3 regions of the Virgibacillus salarius genome follow, and region 3 is predicted to be linked to each of the others. Evidence: riboswitches for the same ligand, from Rfam matches in the RefSeq annotation. Region 3 holds a riboswitch; each other region holds the start of a gene.
What was found. Region 3 has a riboswitch for thiamine pyrophosphate ahead of ABDZ84_RS17405 (YkoF family thiamine/hydroxymethylpyrimidine-binding protein). Riboswitches for the same ligand answer to the same signal wherever they lie in the genome.

Region 1 (6,313 bases), on a different contig from region 3:
CAAGCTAGAAGAAGTTGCAAAGGAAGCAGCAGCCCATGGTGTTAAAGCAAGCTTTGCTACTGCTGATATAGCTAATCTAGAAGAAGTTGAGCAAGCGATTGATTACTTACAAAAAGAAATTGGCTCAGCAGATATACTTATAAATAATGCTGGTATTGGAGCATACGGTGCTTTTCTAGAGATGGACCCAGTAACATGGAAGCATACTTTCGAGGTTAATGTTTTTGGAACATACCACGTTACACGTGCTGTCTTGCCACAAATGGTTGAAAAGAATCAAGGAGACATTATTACTATTTCTTCTAGTAATGGACTAAAAGGCACAGCAGGTTCTACCTCCTATAGTGGATCTAAATTTGCTATTCAAGGTATGACAGAAGCACTAATGCAGGAAGTTCGTAAAAACAATATTCGCGTGTTCACGATGAATCCAAGTCTTGTTGCTACAGAACTTGCCTTCGGAGACCAATTAGCAGAAAAAAATGAGGATAAGTATATGCAGCCTGAAGATCTAGCGGAATATATGGTCGCTCAACTAAAACTACATCCTCGTATTTTCATTAAACAATCTTTACAATGGGCAACAAACCCATTTTAAGATAAGTTGTATAGGTCCACTTTTAAAATTAACAAAGCAGAAGCCCCATCCCTTGGTCTTCTGCTTTCACTTACTTTATAAGTGTATTAGATTAGTAACCTCACCCTTCAACTATCTACATAGCAATATTAAACCATGTATCCTTATTTCATGACAGAAGATCTGTGGATAGCAGATGGAACAGTAGTAGCCCCATTCCATAACGCTTCACGATCCTCTTCCTAATACTAGCTATAATCGGATAATACTATGACCAACGTTTGCTTGATCACCTGTCTTATAATATTTCCTTTTATTCCCTCCACTGGCTTCCGCCGTCATATTCTACTTTATAGAGAAAAAACTTCATCCAGTGTACCACCTTAAAAACTACGCGCCAATATAGCGCTGATATAATTGCTTGGCAGTATTCACATCGCTAACGCCATGTATTAAGGTTCTGCCATCTTGAAACACGACAAAACGAACATCGTCAATTTCAAAAATGAGGACTTCACCATTATCTCTAATTTTATCCGTAAGGTTACCGATCTCTTTCACTAAATTAGAAACTGATAAACTCCCTTTTTCTCCTGGTCTTACTTGTACCGTATCTCTTCCACAAAGCATAGCCGTTTTCAACCCTTTTTCCTTGGTTAAATAAGGATAAATTGCTGATTGAGAACAAGATGAACAAATGGGATCTACTAACCTACTTACATTAATCGCACTATATGACCGTCCCCATATATCGACTTGTACTAACTCCGGAGATGTACCATTATCTGTTAAGTATTTTAAGCACTCCGTTGTCTGATAGGCAGCTGTCACCTGTACCGCAGGAGAAATAATTCCAACCGTATCACAGGTTTTCCCTTCCTGAGGAAGGTGATCAATTAAACATTGTAAACAAGGAGTTTTTCCAGGAATAATGGTAAGTGCGATGGCAGTACTCTGTAAGCAGCCACCATATGCCCAAGGTTTACGATGTTTTGCTAACACATCATTCATTACAAAACGCGTTTGAAAATTATCTGTTCCATCAATAACAAAATCGGCATCTTGTACTATTTTCTCTCCATTCTCCTCAGAAAACTCTTCTACAATTCCCGTAATCTCCACTTCCGGATTAATCGCTTTTAATCTTCGTTGAGCTGCTTTTGCCTTCGTTCGATTCTGTCTCGCATCATCTTCTGTATAAAGCTGCTGACGCTGAAGATTACTAAGTTCGATATAATCGCGATCAACCAGCGTCAGCTTACCTATTCCTGCTCGAACAAGCATTTCCGCATTTGCACTTCCTAATGCTCCAGCGCCAATTACGACAACATGTTTGGTCACTAATTGGCGCTGGCCAGTCTGTCCAATTGGGGCAAAGCGTTCCTGGCGAGCATACCGTCCTGTTATCATTCAATCATCGCCGTCTCTGGACTACTCTTCATTCCGTACATTCGTTTGGGAATACGGCCTGCTTTATATCCTAATCGTCCAGATTGTACAGCCAACCTCATCGCTTCCGCCATTTGAATTGGATCTTTTGCGCCAGATACAGCTGTATTTAATAAAACCCCATCTGCTCCAAGCTCCATGGCATAAGCGGCATCACTCGGAGAACCAATCCCTGCATCGACAATTACGGGGATGTCGGATTGTTCGATAATAAATTGCAAATTCATTGTATTAATAATGCCTTGACCCGATCCAATTGGTGAAGCCCCTGGCATAATTGCATGTACACCTGCTTCTTCCAATCGTTTTGCTAATACAACATCATCAGAGGTATAGGTTAATACAGTGAAGCCCTCCTCTAGCAGTTGTACTGAAGCTTTCATCGTTTCAAAAGGATCAGGCAGCAAGGTTTTCTCACAACCGATAACTTCCACTTTAATCATGTCACATAAACCTGTAGCCTTAGCTAAACGGGCAATTCTTACCGCCTCATTTGCTGTCTTAGCGCCAGCAGTATTTGGTAGTAAATCATATTGCTGCAAATCTAATTCTTCTAACAGATTCGGCTCGTTTTCATCAAATATGTTCATTCTCCTGACGGCAAAGGTTAATATTTCTGTTTTGGATGCTATCACCGCCTTCTTTTGACTTTGAAATGTCGGGTACTTTCCAGTACCTAGCATCAGTCGGGAATGAAATGATTTTTCGCCAATTGTTAACATGACTTATCCTCCTCCTACAAAATGAACAATTTCAATAGTATCCCCATTAGTTAATATTGTTTCGTCATACACTGTTTTATTAATAATTTGTTGATTCTGTTCGACTATCGCGAGTTTCGCTTGAATGTTAAAGCTTTTTAGTAACTCGCCAATAATTGAATCCTTAGCTACCTCCACCTGACGTCCGTTCACGTGTATCTGCATATGTGATCCCCCCTTTCCTGAAACGATTTGGTGTAAAAAGACGCTGGATCGATGATGGTACATAACGCTTTAAGACCATATCACTAACTAGTTTCCCTGTAGCAGGAGCAAGAAGAATACCATTTCGATAATGTCCGGTTGCAAAATACAAATGGGGAATCTCAGGATGTTCTCCAATAATTGGCTTACCATCTTTGGTGCCCGGACGAACACCAGTCCAACAGCTATGCAGTTCTTCCTGCTTAAACGATGGGAACAACTTCAATAAGTGATTCATTAATTCAAAAATGCCACCTGTTGACGTATAACTATTGCTATCATCATGATAGCTAGTTGCACCAATAATATAGCGTCCGTCTCGTTTTGGTACCAAATACAGATTGTGAAAGAATAACGTCTGCTGAATAGATTGAATGCTTGGCTTTATGGCAAAGCATTCTCCTTTTGTTGGGACCATTGGATTCATTAATCCTGTCGCTTCAAACCACCTCCCACTTTTTACACCTGCCGCTACAACAACATGATCAGCTGAGATAACATCGTTATCGATTTGAATATGAAAAACATCATGGTCATGGACTATTTCTCCAACTTGACAATTCTCGATCAACTGACCTCCCATTGATAAAGATGCCTGTTTAAAAGCTTCACACACTTTCAATGGTTCTACATGTCCATCTCGCCGCATATATAATCCCCCTACTGCCTGGGATAAAGCTGATGTTCGTTGCCTAATCCCTTCCGCATCCAACCATTCTAAGCCTTCAAATGCATTTTGTTTTGCTCGCAGTCTTTGCTTCTGTTCTTCATTCGTAGCTATCTCGAGCATACCGTTGGTGGAAAGCTGAATATCAATCCCTGATAACGAAAATAGTTCTTTGCTTAGAGATGCATACATATTTCTACTTGCTTGGCAAAATTGATAATACGTACCTTCCTGATCATTTTCTGTGTGTACACCAAGCATGCCCGCAGCAGCTTGTGTAGCTTTTCTTCCACTTCTACCTTGTTCAATTACCGTCGTTACAACCCTACTTTTACTTAAATAGTAAGCAATGGATTGCCCAATAACGCCTCCACCTATAACCACTACATCAACGTGTCTCTTCATATCGATTCACCTCCTTTCGAAACGATTGCACTGCCTGCAGTGGATTATTTTGACTAAAAACACCTGACATTACAGCAATCCCACTTGCCTTCGCTTGATAAATATCCGTTACCTTTGCGCTTGTGATTCCACCGATTGCATAAACGGGAATGCTCACCTCTTTTGCAACTGCTGCTAATTTCTCTACTCCTTTTGGTTTCACCCCTTTCTTGCTCGCTGTCGAAAAGACATGACCATACAAAATATACGTAGCACCTAGCTGCTCCGCTCTCTTAGCTACTTCGTTGGAGTGCGTCGATACCCCTACTTGTAAACCGGGGGATTGTTTTCGGAGATCGTGTACCTCTTGTATTCGCTTTTCTGAAAGGTGAAGTGTCTTCACATTCGTTTCACCAGGTAGTGTTGTATGGCCATGAATAATTAGTTTTTCTTCCGGAACTCCTTGTGCAAGCACACGTTGAATGAACAAAGAATAGTCCTGCTCGGTCATTTGTTTTTCTCGTAGAATGACAGCATCAAGATAGGGAATAATACTCGCTATTGTCTGGATAAGGTATTTCTCCTCCTGTTCACCGGTAGTCACCGCAATTAGTTTCATCACTTCCTCTCCTTTTCTACAAAAAAATGCCACTTTTCCAGCAAAGGAAAAGTGGCATGAATCTATAACGATATCCTAAAAAAGGTATATGTCGCTGATACACACTACTCCTGTCACTTTCCTCCGCTGGTTCTTACTCCAGTTCAGGTTCAAAGGGTCTCCATGTCACACATAGATCTCAGCCATTACGTAAAGGCACCCCTAGTGAAGCGTAATTTAATTATTCAATATGCATTTGTCTATAAAATACATGATTTTGGACTATTCGTCTACCAAAAATGAACAATTTTCTATTTTTTTGCCATTCTCTACTAACAAAAGAGCTGACCTAATGAGCCAGCCCCTTAACATCTCTTTTATTTGGTATAGCGTTTAACTTCATCAATCTTTTGTTCTTTTGCAAGTTCACGAGTTGCGCGTGGCGCGGTCCAAAATGTGGTTAACATGAGTAACGATACAGGAACAGCCGTCACCACAATAAAGGATTGTAGCGATCCAACACTATCCTCGCCAATAGTGATGAGTACAGTTGCGACAAGTCCCATAAGAATTGCCCAGAACACACGCAGGAATTTCGATGGGTCTCCATTACCTGTAATCGCCATCGAGATGGTTAATGACATCGAATCGGTTGTCGTTAATACAAACACAATAGTTGCTACTAAAAAGAAGAAACCGATAATCGTACCAAGTGGCAATTGTTCTGCGATAGCAATCATAGCTGCTGGAGGTCCAGCACTATTTAAAGCTTCAGATACGGCACCAGGGTTATTCATTTCAGCAAAAATCCCTGTGCCACCAACAACTGTAAACCAGAACGTCGTTACCACAGGTGCAATTACCGCAACAGCAGTTACAAGCTCTCGAATTGTGCGACCACGAGAAATACGACTAACAAACATCGCCATCATTGGACCATAGCCAATGAACCAAGCAAAGAAAAAAACGGTCCATAAGCCAAGCCAAGCTCCATCTCCACGGAAGGTGTTTAAGGTTAGGAAGTCTTGGACATATAATCCAAATGATTGCAAATAGGAATCAAAAATAAATAATGCTGGACCTAGAATAATCACAGCAACCATTAAACAAACTGCGAGAATAATATTATAGCTGCTTAAAATTTGGATTCCTTTATGAATTCCTGTCGCAGCAGAAATCCCAGCTGCTAGAACAATAACGATAACAATAAGACATTGTACAAATAAATTATTTGGTACACCGAACAATGCACTTAATCCATAACCTGCTTGTAATCCAAGGAATCCAATTGGACCAATCGTACCAGCTGCCACTGACACAATCGAAAAGGCATCAACAAACGTACCAAGTGCACTTTTTTTCATAATCTTATCGCCAAAGATCGGATAAAGCATCGATCTTGGCTTTAATGGTGCATTTCGATGATAATGGGAATACATGAATACAATCGTACCTAATGTTCCTAAAATTGCCCATGAGACAAAACCCCAATCGACAAAACTTGCTGCAAGTGCAGGTACTACTGCTTCTGTAGTCCCAGCCTCAATTCCTGAGAAATGTGGTGGGATGGTTAAAAAATGGCTCAACGGTTCTGCCGCTGCCCAAAAAACACCACCTGCCGCTAGCAGCGTACACATAATAATCGAAATCCACTTGAACGTTCCAATCTCAGG
Region 2 (6,313 bases), on a different contig from region 3:
TCTGCGCTTGAATGATATGAACAGGAAGATATTGATATGTCATCATATCAGGCTTTACAACGGCCATAAGTGTCAATACATCATGTAATGGGCTACCTTGAATCGATGGGTTGCGTTTTTTATAAAAATCATAATAATAATCCAGTAATACTTTCACAATACTAACGGAACCCATTCGATCAATATACTCAACCATTTGAGGTGTTGCTATCGCATATTTAGTGACATTAAGAGGAATAATGGTTACATTGTTTGCGTGAGCAAGTACTACTTGAGCAGCCACTGGGTCACCATGAAAATTAGCTTCAGAGACAGCTGTAATATTACCTGGTACCCAGAAAGCGCCACCCATAATGTAATATTCCTTTATGGTAGTCATTAATGATTTATATAAGATGAATAAGCTAGCTAAAGAAGTCAATCTTCCAATATTAACAATCACTAATTCATCTTTATACGTTTCAATTAAATCAATAATTTCACAGAAATTTTCGCTAATACCATTCTGCATATTTTTAGGGGGAATAATTGGTCCCAATCCATATTCCCCATGTATTTCCGGAACATATACTGGGGGTTCTCCAGTCATTGGAATATGTGCACCAGCAATTACTTTAATATCCTCTACCTCTTTTGTTGGAAAAAGACTGCGGATATATAAGATATTCGCAATTGCATTTTCTCTTGATACGTTTCCATAATCCGCCACAATGCCGATGACTTCTACATCATCGTTCAAATAAGCATAGATAAGCGCGATTGTATCATCAATACCTACATCACCAAATAACAACACTTTTTGAGACATAAAAACCCTCCATAAACATATGTCTTGTTAACATGATATTCCCATTCATACTCGTCCTATGTTCACTTGTCATTCTTAAGATGAAAGAACTGGGATGTATTAACATAAAGTTGTTCCTGTACATCAGGAAGAGGCATTTTTTTAATTGTCGCTATTTGTTTAATCGACTTATGGATCATTTTTGGATGGGTCAGTTGGTTGATAAACGGACCAGCAAACTGCCAAGGCCCATCCGTTTCCACCATCATATGAGTTATTGGGTATTTATTAACTAGCTGGTTAATTTCTCGTTCGTACATGACATCTGGTGTGATGGATATAAAATATCCATTCTGGCTCATTCGTTCCATTGTAGGTTTGTCACCCTTAAACCAATGAAACTGTGCATTGGTGATGGAATACTTTTCTAATAAATCACAGGCAATGGTAGCATCATCATAAACTGCATGAAGTACAATTGGCTTATTCCATTCTTTAGCTTTTCGTATAAATAATTCTAGTAATTCAATATATGGCTTTACCATTAAATTTGAATTTTCTTGTCGCTTGTAATAAGGTAGACCTACTTCACCTACCGCAATTGCTCTGTCTAGATTCGAGTCAATAAATTGTATTAAATCAGCTATATCATTATCGTTAGGTATTTCTTGTTCCGGATGAAATCCGAAAGCAGGTTTAACTGCGGAACATCTCTCCGCTAACCTTAAATTGGAAATTGACGATGCTAGGTTATTCGAAACAGAAATTAGTGAGCTAACATGATGCCGTTTCAAAGATTTAATAATTTCTGTTTGTTCCTCCTGTGTATACATATCTAAGTGAATGTGTGCATCAATAATGAAGCTATCCATTTGTAGCCCTCAATTCCTGATATATCCTTTTCTTATACTCTAGAAATGCTTCTGATAAAACTAACGCTTCCTCTCTTGGTCTTGAAAAAGGAATTGTGAATTCTTTTTTTATCGAAGCCGGACGAGCTGACAACACGATCACACGATCAGATAGAAATAATGCTTCTTCTATATTATGCGTTACGAAAAGGATTGATCGTTGATGCTCATTCCACATTGCTAATAACCACTTTTGCATGTCCAAACGGGTAAATTCATCCAATGCGGAAAATGGTTCATCTAAACAAATAACAGGCTGGGGACTTAAAATACTGCGTACAAAAGAAGCGCGCTGCTTCATTCCTCCAGATAATTCATGGGGATATGCATTTTCATATCCTTTTAAGCAAGCTCGTTCTAGCATTCGTTTTGCTTCTAATTCATCTTTTCTACCTGCAATTTCTGCCGCTAAGACAACATTTTGTAAAATCGAACGCCAAGGAAGTAAGGAATCTGATTGAGGCATATAGCTGATGAATCCCCGTTTGCCGATAATCTCTTTTCCATTTAATTTAATCGTACCGGAATTAGGTGAGGTAATCCCTCCAATCAGTCGAAATAACGTGCTCTTCCCACTTCCTGATGGTCCAACAATCGAAACAAACTCTCCGTTTCGCACCGTTAATGAAATACGATTAAGAATAGTAGTTTCCCCATATTTTTTTGTTAGATTTACAAGTTCTAAGTTACTCACTGATCTTCCCTTCTTCCGGTTTCCATTTAATTACTCTTTTTTCAATTAATGAAATACAGCCAAAAAACAATAAACTTAGCAGCACTATAAATAAGATAGCAACAAAGACACGATCTGTTCGGAAAGACGAAGATGCCAAAGTCATATATACTCCAATTCCTTCACTTGCACCAAGCCATTCAGATATCACCGCTCCCATTACGCTATATGTCGCCGATATCTTTAAACCACTAAACAAAGAAGGTAATCCATATGGCCACTCTAGCTTACGAAAGATTTGCCCTTTACTGGCACCTGTCATTTGCATATAGTGTTTCAGTTCTCCACTTGTTTGTCTAAATCCATCTAAAGCTGCTATAGTTATTGGAAAAAAACAAACAAGTGTAATAACAATTAATTTCGGCAATATTCCAAAACCAAACCAAATTACTAATAAGGGAGCTAAAATAATAATAGGTATATTCTGTGATATTATTAATAATGGATAAAAGGCTTCCCTAACTGTCGGAATGAGATGAAGACAAACAGCAACGAGCGTACCTACACTGCTGCCTATCATAAATCCGATAATCGATAGTTGGATAGTCGATTGTAGATGACTAGCATAATTTGGCCAGCCATTGACAGCTTCTTGCCATATTACACTTGGAGCAGGTAGTAGCCAAGCTGGGATCGAAAAAATACGACAAGCTATTTCCCAACTGATAAGGAAAAGGATGAGGACCAGAGCTGGTCGCCATCCCTTTTCTCGCAATCTTCTCATTAGCGATACTTCTCCGTTAATTGTTCCATGGAAGCTCCAGAAGGTTGATAAAGAACCTTCACCTGTGAAATAACATTTTCACAACCAATTTCAGTCATCCTTTTATTCATCTTCTCAATAATTCCAAATAGTTCTGCAAGATCACCTTGCATTGTAGTTTCTAGTGGACTTACCTGATACTTAACTCCGGAATGATCGATAATCTTAATCGCTTCATCCACATACGGAATAACATCTTCACCATTTTTCGTTTTCGGGATAATTTGAATACTAACTAGTGCATCTGCCATCATTTATTCCTCCTTTGTTTCTGGTAAAAACTCATTTGTAAATGCTTTTTCACTATCTAACGGTTTATCTAACAGCTCATTCTCATACATCCAATTGGCGTAATTCTCCCATACCTCTTGCTTTTGTTCCCCCCACTGGTCCGCATCATCTTGATACTTTGACACTAACCAAGCTTGACTTGCTTTTACTAATTCTGCATCCAAATCAGGAACAGCGTTAATTAAGATATCAGCGGCTTCCTCTGGTTGCTCAATTGCTAGATTATAACCTTTAGATACTGCAGCTAAGAATTGCTTAACTGTTTCTGGATCATCTTTGATCATTTTTTCATTGGTAGCTAAAACCGGCGTGTAATAATCTAAATTTGACGAATAATCGGTTAAATACACCATATTAATTTCTTCATCACGGAGCTCTGCCTCTACACCAGTCCAACCATAATAAATCCACGCAAAATCAATATCTCTTTTCACCGCAGTAAAAAAGTCCGTATCGCCCATGTTGATAATATCAACTGATTCTACATTAGCATTTTCCTGCTGCATGAGTGAGGTTAGAACCGCTTTTTCTACTGGAGCTCCCCAGCCACCATATGTTTTATCTTCAAAATCTTTAGGTGTAGTAATCTGTTTATTCTTGGGTGAGGCAAAACCTGAGGTATTATGCTGTATAACAGCAGCAATGGAAACAATCGGTATATCTTGTACACGAGCTTCAGTAATCCCCTCCTGATAACTCACACCAAAATCTGCTTTACCAGATGCAATTAACTGATCTGCTCCCGCTTCACCAGGCATAATTATGTCCACATCAAGGCCTTGCTCTTCAAAATATCCCTTCTCTTTTGCAACATATAATCCTGTATGATTCGTATTTGGTGTCCAATCAAGTACAACAGAGATCTTTTTCTTTTCTGTTGAGTCATTGTTCTGCTGACTTTGTTCTTTCTCTTCTGTACCACATGCCGTTAATATAAGCAGTGTAATCCCTAAACTAAGCAGTAAAAGCTTCTTCAATGTTTTCCTCCTCTTGAATACCTTTCTCATTGTAAGGAACAGCGTATGTATCATCTTGTTTGACTGTAATTCCTTCGCTAAGAATAAAAGCGCAAACACCCGATTAGCAACGCAGCGACGATTCAACGGAGATAAAGGACTCACGGTGAGCTTGCGAGCCGATGATGATTTAGATTAGGGCGATTCATGATGAAGTAGCCTAGTTTCTGGGCGCTGGAGCTGGACGCAGCTCAACACGCAAATTTTATAATTTCTTAGACTATAAAAAATGCCCTAGATGGTTAATCACCATTAGGGCATATACAACTTAATATTTGATGTATCAAACATGTTCCCTACGCTGGTTTAAACCAGATCAGGTTCTAAGAGTCAGTACCTTACGGATACAATCTCAACCAGCAACACTGGTCCCCCTACAACTTTAGTATTCTATTATTAATTCCATAGTAACTATGACATAATTCGTCCATTTAATCAAGTTTAAGAAACTCAAAAAATATAGAAACTTCTATGAACATAGAAGCAACTTCTGCATAAAGTGACACTTTAATCAGTGGGGGTTTTATTTATCCCACATTGATTGTTAGCACCACAGACCTAAAATCCTTTGAACCGACCGGACATTTACCGGCAATCGATCCTCCACTTCCCCATAGTGGTTTTACTTTATTGCTTAAAGTGGATTATTACTGCCAGTTATATGTGTGGGATAAACCTATAAAAAACCTCTTAAAGTATAACCACCATACCTTAAGAGGTTTTCTTCCCTATTTATTTAGGTTATAGAACGCTGTCTTACCAGCATATTCACCCATGCCTGCTAGCTCATCTTCAATGCGAAGCAGTTGATTGTATTTAGCTACACGATCTGTTCGAGAAGGTGCACCTGTTTTGATCTGACCTGCATTAGTCGCTACAGCAATGTCAGCGATCGTTGCATCTTCTGTTTCTCCTGAACGGTGTGAGATAACCGCTGTATAGCCAGCGCGTTTTGCCATTTCGATTGCTTCGAACGTCTCTGTTAATGTACCGATTTGATTAACTTTTACTAAGATAGAGTTTCCAATACCTTGTTCAATACCTTTGGAAAGCTTATTAGTATTTGTTACAAATAAATCATCTCCGACAAGCTGTACTCGTCCACCAAGACGATCTGTTAATACTTTAAATCCATCCCAATCATTTTCATCTAGTCCATCTTCAATGGAGATAATTGGGTATTTGTTGATCATGTCTTCATACCAATCAACCATCTCTTCAGAAGTACGAACAACACCTTCACCTTTTAGATTATATTTACCATCTTCATATATTTCTGAAGCAGCAACATCCATTGCAAGCTTCACTTCTTCTCCTGGCTTGTAACCAGCAGCTTCAATTGCTTCCACAATTGTTTGTAAAGCTTCTTCATTAGAAGCAAGGTTTGGTGCAAATCCGCCTTCGTCACCAACAGCTGTGTTATACCCCTTTGATTTTAATACATTTTTCAATGAATGGAAAATTTCAGCACCCGTACGTAGTGCTTCTTGGAACGTTTCTGCTCCAACTGGCATAACCATAAACTCTTGAATATCTACGTTATTATCGGCATGCTCACCACCATTAAGAATATTCATCATTGGTGTTGGTAGGGTTTTTGCATTAAATCCACCGAGGTAGTTATATAACGGTACTTCAAGATAACTAGCAGCAGCATGTGCTACAGCCATGGATACACCAAGAATTGCGTTAGCACCAAGTTTGCCTTTATTTTCAGTTCCATCTAATTCGATCATTAACGCATCGATGATATTCTGACGAGTAACATCAATCCCAAGTAATTCAGGTGCAATTATTTCATTTACGTTTTGA
Region 3 (6,313 bases):
GTCCTTGTCTACTATTCTGTTCATTCTGCATCATTAAGACATCAATCGTTTGCTGATCTACCTTTTCACTTGCATTAAATTGGCGACGATAACGATTATACTTAGTCAGTGCCAGAACAAGACGATCAAATTTGAATGGTTTAATAATATAATCGAGAGCTCCGTGATGTAGCATATTACGAACCATATTCATTTCATTAGCTGCGGAAATGATAATCACCTCCAAATCCAACTCTAACTCCCTTAACGCTTTAAGTGCTGCGATACCATCTTGTTCAGGCATATAGATATCCAGCAGAACGAGATCGGGATTGTTGTATTGACATAATTCCAAGCCTTGCTTCCCGTTTTCGGCTATTGCAATAACGTGAAAGCCCTCTACCCTTTCTACCATTCTTTTATTGACTTCTTGTACCATAGGGTCGTCCTCAATCAGCAATACTTTCACTTCTGAATCTCTTATCACGGAACCCTTCCTTTCTCAACATCATTGGAATCGTTATAATAATTTGTGTCCCCTGATGTAATACTGAATCAACTGATATAGTCCCTTCTGCCTTGGATATCATTTGCTGTATTAAATATAGGCCAATTCCTGATCCGGATTTCCCTTTGGTCGTATAGCCCTTTTCAAAAATTCGATCCGTATCAACGATACCAATTCCATTATCAATGATTTTTATCATACAATCCGTTTCATTTTGATAAATTGTGATATTAATCCTTTTTTGCTTTATCTCTGATATAGCACATGCGTCAATTGCGTTTTCAATTAAATTCCCTAGTATGAGCACCATATCATGATTGTTAAACACAGTTGGAAATGCTTTTATTGACGTTTGACCGTCCACTCTAACATCAATTCCTAGCTCTTCACCTCTACGTATCTTGCTAATAAGCAAACCTGCAATACTATAACTTTTAATTCGTTGCATCATGAACCTTGTTAAGGACGCCTGCTTCTGTGTCGTTTGGAAAACATATTCCAACGCTCGCTCATTTTCTTCTAACTGAATTAATCCTGCAATTGTATGAAGCTTATTCATATGTTCATGATTTTGAACACGTAATGCATCGACAAAAGCTTTTACACCTGTTAACTCCTCTGCCATCTTTGTAACTTCTGTCCGATCTTGAAAAACCACCACACAGCCTATCCGTTCGTTTTCTATTTCTATTGGAATCCGATTTAACATAATTAGCTTCTCATGAACTCTCAATGTTTCATTATAAGCTGCCGTCTGCCCTCTTAATTGCTGTACCATTACTTTGTCTTTCAAGACCGTACTCATGAGAGCATCATTAACATCCATTTCAATATGTAAAATCTCTTTTGCCTTTTCATTAAAAACAACTAACCGCTCATCACGATCTACAGCAATAACGCCTTCATGCATTGCTTGAAAAACTGTTGTTCTCTCTTTTAGCACCCTCGCTATCTCATATGGCTCCATCCAAAACGTCTGTTCTTTAACATGTCTTGCCAATAAATAAGAACCAATGATTCCAAAGGCTATTGTCAGTAAAGCAATGATCATTATTTCTACTCGTATAGATAAAAGTATGTTCCAAAATGATGGGAGCATATTTCCGACAAGCACTACTCCTATTTGTTCAAAACTATCATTAACAATTGGAACAAAAGAACGGATAGCAGTTCCTTGTTCCCCCTTCGCTTTTGAAACATAACTATGCTCAGCAAAAGCAGCCCCTTCATCCTTCCCTGACGATACCGTTCCGAGCTGTTTTTCGATTGGATGGGAGAATCTGATACGGTTCATATTTAAAACAACAATGTAATCAACTTGATTAATCGTACGTATTCGCTCAACAATTGGATTGATTGTTTTCCAGCCTCGTGCTTTTACAATTGAATCCTTTATTTCTGGTAAGTTCGCCACGATCCTCCCTGTCATAAGTCCACGCTCACCAAGCCCTTCTTCTTTTCCTTGAAAAAGATTGCCGATAAGCATAATGCCACCAATTAAGAGCGTAAATAGAACAATCCCAAAAGATAGAATCATAATCTTTAGTCTAATTGGCATTTTACGAAGACTTACCATTCCCCACTTCTCCTTAAGTTTAATGATTGATAGAATATTATGATAAAATAAAGTGAAACTTCCATCCGTGGGGGGGTTTTGTTTATCCCCACGGATGGTTAGGTGAACCAATCGGACATTTACTGGCAGTTGTTCCACACTTCCCATTTTGGTTTCTCTTTATTGCTTGAAGTGGGTATCTTACTGCCAGTTATATGCGGGATAAAGTAAAACTTCCGTCCGTTTTTACTAAAACAAATACGTACAAAGGCTTCATTCGCCACTTCCTGTGGCAACGCCTTTGTGACCTACTTCCATGGAGGCCCGAACCAATCGGACATTTACCGGCAGTCGATCCATCGCCCTTATTGGTTTCTCTTTATTACTTGAAGCGGGAGCTTACTGCGGTTATATGCGGGATGAATGACCACACACTGAACTTTCTCTATTTAGTTCATGGAGGTAATTATTTGCGAAACTTTTTTATAATTCTAACATTTATTATAACAGGACTTGTTTCCGCTGTCGTAATTGGAATTGACTTCGAGACAATTCGTGGAACAGATGATTATGATGATGAACAAGAGGGATTACGTGAACAAATCATCATTCGGTTTAGTCATGTTGTTGCGACTGACACACCAAAGGGACAAACAGCCCGGAAGTTTGCTCAACTTGTAGAAGCAAAAACAAATGGAAGAATCAAAGTCCACATTTATGCAAATGGGTCTCTATATAATGACACCAATGAGTGGGAAGCCATCCAAAATGGGAATGTTGAAATGATTGCCCCGGCAACAGCTAAGGTAAGTGAGCTATTTCCCAAATGGGGTATCCTTGATCTCCCCTATGCATTCCCTACACACGAGGCAGTAACGGAAGCATATGAGGGTAAAATAGGGAAAACATTGCTTGCAAACCTTCATAATACAAACGTGAAGGGCTTGACTTTTTGGTATAACGGTTATAAACAGCTTACGAATCAAGTACACGTTATCAAACTACCAGATGATGTAAACCGACTCCATTTCCGTATTATGCCTAGTCCTGTTATTAAGGAACAATTTAATCAAGTACATGCTAGCACAAGTAGCTTACCATTTAATAAAACTTATCAAAACTTGGAAGTACATTTTATTGATGGACAGGAAAATACGATTTCTAATATTTACTCTAAAAAATTCTATGAGCATCAACCGTTTGTAACTATGAGCAATCACGGTTATCTCGGATACGGTGTTTTTATTAATAAGCCTTTTTGGGAATCATTATCTGAATATAATCAATCAGCCATTCAAGCTGCCTTAAGTGAAGCAACGGATTGGGGGAAACGTCACGCGATTGAGATGAATGATCATTATACACGTGAATTAAGAAAAAAAGATGTTGTTACTATTCACTTTCTTACAACAAGAGAAAGAGAGCAATGGAAGAATGCATGGAAAGCTGTATACGATCAGATGACTACGATTATTGGCAACGAGTTAATGGACGAGGTACATCGGATACAGAATAAGTATAATTCTAGAGAATGATAACTGCTCACTATTCTCTTATACACCCAACATTTTAGCTTATTACTCTTTTGATTACATTGTTCATGTACTTCATTGCAATGTGAGGTATCAAGTCAAAAAGTCTAGCAGTTCTATAAGTTGCTTTATTTCACAGTATATCACTTATCGTATTTACAAAAAGCACTAATTGAACTATTCTATTAGTAGAATATATAAATACATAAAAACTGCATATCTATTTTAAATTGCACTAGGGGAGCTATGTACATGGCTGAGAAGAGACTACTCTGACCCTTATAACCCGATCTAGATAATACTAGCGTGGGGAAGTGCAGTCGTTCATATATCATTTTATAGGCATAGCCTACATATATTTTTGAAGACTGCATTCCCAAAGAATGCAGTCTTTTTTATTTATGTATAACTTCACTGACATGACTATTTATTAGGAGGAAAATGATATGAACGAACAAGCATTGAACTGTATTAATAGTCGGATTGCTGGTTGCTCTTTTGCCATCTATCCAATGACAGATCAATTTGTAGATGTAATTACAACTTCACTGAAAAACGTAGATACATCTAAGGTTTGGATTAAAACAACAGATGTAGAAACCTGTGTACGTGGCAAGATCACACATGTTTTTGATGTAACCAAGGCACTTTTTTTGCATGCGGCCAGCACAGGACACCATGTCGTGTTTAGTGCCACCTACTCCATCGGCTGTCCGGGAGACTCCGATGAGGATGTATATCTATCAACGGACGACCATCGATTAAATTTAAATACAAATAACCTTCAGCAAGAAGTTGCCGGCAAATTTTCCCTTTATCCGTTGGGTGGAGGAAATTATATGAACATCATTTATAACCAAATTGAGGAATTGAAGCTCCATGGGGTTAAGGTTAGCTCTATCCACTATGCTACAAGGCTAGACGGGGATGGAAAACTTATATTCGATGGACTTGAACGTGTTTTTACAAATTTAGAAAGTAGTTATTCATCACATCTAGTTATGACAACCACCATATCTGCAAATAGCCCATCTAAAAAGGGGGAGATACTTTGAATAATTGGAAGCTAAAGGAAATAATTGTTATGTCTATTCTTTCCGTAGTCTTCGGTATCGTTTATTTAGCATTTTTACCTATTGGAAAAATTCTCGTGTCGTTCATGGGACCCATAGGATATGACTTTATATTTGGTATTTGGTTTATTGTATCCATTATTGCGGCTTATATCATTCGTAAACCCGGAGCTGCATTTTTGTCAGAAACAATTGCTGCAACGGTAGAAATGCTCCTCGGTAATGCTATGGGACCAATCATTATTATTACGGGTATTATACAGGGTCTTGGCGCAGAAGCTGCCTTTGCTCTAACAAAATGGAAACGCTATTCACTTTGGGTATTAATGTTAGCCGGTGTTGGAGCAGCTATATTTAGTTTTGTTTGGGGATATTTTAGATCAGGCTATACTGCCTTAAGTACTCCATACATATTAGGTATGTTATGTATAAGAATGATTAGTGGGGCAATCATTTCAGGTTTGCTCGGAAAAGCAATTAGTGATTCACTCGCGAAAACAGGCGTACTATCTAGTTTTGCGCTTGGTAAACAAATCAGAAAGGAACGTTCCGCATCATGATCAACGTATCTAATCTTTCACTCTGGTTTCATGAAGATAATGATAAACCAATCATCTCTAATCTGAGCTTTCAGTTAGACAGAGGGGAAACCATGCTACTACTTGGACCAAGTGGTAGCGGAAAAAGTACGTTAACACACTGTTTAAATGGTATATACCCGCGTGAATTAGACGGTAAAATGACAGGTGATGTTACCATATTCGGTCAATCTATACACGATGCACATCCCGGTACAATTAGCAAACAAGTTGGCGTCGTATTCCAAGATCCAGAAAGCCAATTTTGTATGTTAACGGTAGAAGATGAAATTGCCTTTGGCCTAGAGAATATTTGTACACCGCCGCTTGAAATATCTAGAAAAATAGACGAAGTATTACAAATGGTTGACTTAATAGATGACAAGCACTCTGTCATTTCATCCCTTTCTGGAGGACAAAAACAAAAATTAGCATTAGCCTGTGTGCTAGCACTAGAACCAGAGATACTTATCTTGGATGAACCGACCGCCAATTTAGATCCACAAGCGACTCAAGAATTTATCAAGACTATTCAAACCATTAAACAGAAAAAATCAATGGGAATAATCGTTATCGAACATCAATTGGAAGGCTGGGTATCTTTTATCGACCGTTCTTTCATATTATCTAAGGACGGAAAATGTATGTATGATGGCCCACTAGCACGGATCATTTCGGATAATAAAGAAAGCGTGCTAGAAGAGGGGATTTGCCTGCCAAAAATAACAAAACTTGTACTTACAGCAGCCGAACAAAACAAAGCTGCTTATATCAGTCCACCGTTAACAATCAAGGATACCCCATCATTAGTTACATATATGGACAATAGCTTTTTAGAAAAGACAATACCAGCAGCTCACCAAGCAGACATTATACTATCTGCTTCGCGTGTTACTCAAAATAAAAAACAAAAAAGGGTACTTCATCAAATTGATTTCGATCTGTATGAGAGCTCATTTGTAGCAATCATTGGAGCTAATGGAAGCGGCAAAACATCGTTAACAAAAGTACTTAGTGGTATTGAAGCTCCTACACACGGAGACATTCTCCTACGTCAGCATCCTATCCGTAATTGGAAGGAAAAATTA

Region 1: it holds a riboswitch for thiamine pyrophosphate, as region 3 does, so the genes downstream of both, ABDZ84_RS06750 (thiamine phosphate synthase) here and ABDZ84_RS17405 (YkoF family thiamine/hydroxymethylpyrimidine-binding protein) in region 3, are expected to answer to the same signal.
Region 2: it holds a riboswitch for thiamine pyrophosphate, as region 3 does, so the genes downstream of both, ABDZ84_RS19560 (ABC transporter substrate-binding protein) here and ABDZ84_RS17405 (YkoF family thiamine/hydroxymethylpyrimidine-binding protein) in region 3, are expected to answer to the same signal.

The regions. Positions count from the first base shown of each region.
Region 1 covers NZ_BAAACY010000045.1:7,570-13,882, reverse strand. Annotated here, with positions in the region: gene ABDZ84_RS06775 (3-ketoacyl-ACP reductase) at 1-598, shown strand, start outside; gene ABDZ84_RS06770 (ThiF family adenylyltransferase) at 968-1,984, opposite strand; gene ABDZ84_RS06765 (thiazole synthase) at 1,984-2,748, opposite strand; gene thiS (sulfur carrier protein ThiS) at 2,752-2,952, opposite strand; gene thiO (glycine oxidase ThiO) at 2,912-4,063, opposite strand; gene ABDZ84_RS06750 (thiamine phosphate synthase) at 4,047-4,661, opposite strand; TPP riboswitch at 4,763-4,874, opposite strand; gene ABDZ84_RS06745 (BCCT family transporter) at 5,018-6,313, opposite strand, start outside.
Region 2 covers NZ_BAAACY010000165.1:10,645-16,957, reverse strand. Annotated here, with positions in the region: gene ABDZ84_RS19585 (nucleoside hydrolase) at 1-808, opposite strand, end outside; gene ABDZ84_RS19580 (TatD family hydrolase) at 871-1,659, opposite strand; gene ABDZ84_RS19575 (ABC transporter ATP-binding protein) at 1,652-2,392, opposite strand; gene ABDZ84_RS19570 (ABC transporter permease) at 2,385-3,155, opposite strand; gene ABDZ84_RS19565 (thiamine-binding protein) at 3,155-3,445, opposite strand; gene ABDZ84_RS19560 (ABC transporter substrate-binding protein) at 3,449-4,462, opposite strand; TPP riboswitch at 4,778-4,887, opposite strand; gene eno (phosphopyruvate hydratase) at 5,230-6,313, opposite strand, start outside.
Region 3 covers NZ_BAAACY010000143.1:3,111-9,423, reverse strand. Annotated here, with positions in the region: gene ABDZ84_RS17420 (response regulator) at 1-418, opposite strand, end outside; gene ABDZ84_RS17415 (ATP-binding protein) at 429-2,063, opposite strand; gene ABDZ84_RS17410 (DctP family TRAP transporter solute-binding subunit) at 2,513-3,577, shown strand; TPP riboswitch at 3,802-3,904, shown strand; gene ABDZ84_RS17405 (YkoF family thiamine/hydroxymethylpyrimidine-binding protein) at 4,021-4,629, shown strand; gene ABDZ84_RS17400 (ECF transporter S component) at 4,626-5,207, shown strand; gene ABDZ84_RS17395 (ABC transporter ATP-binding protein) at 5,204-6,313, shown strand, end outside.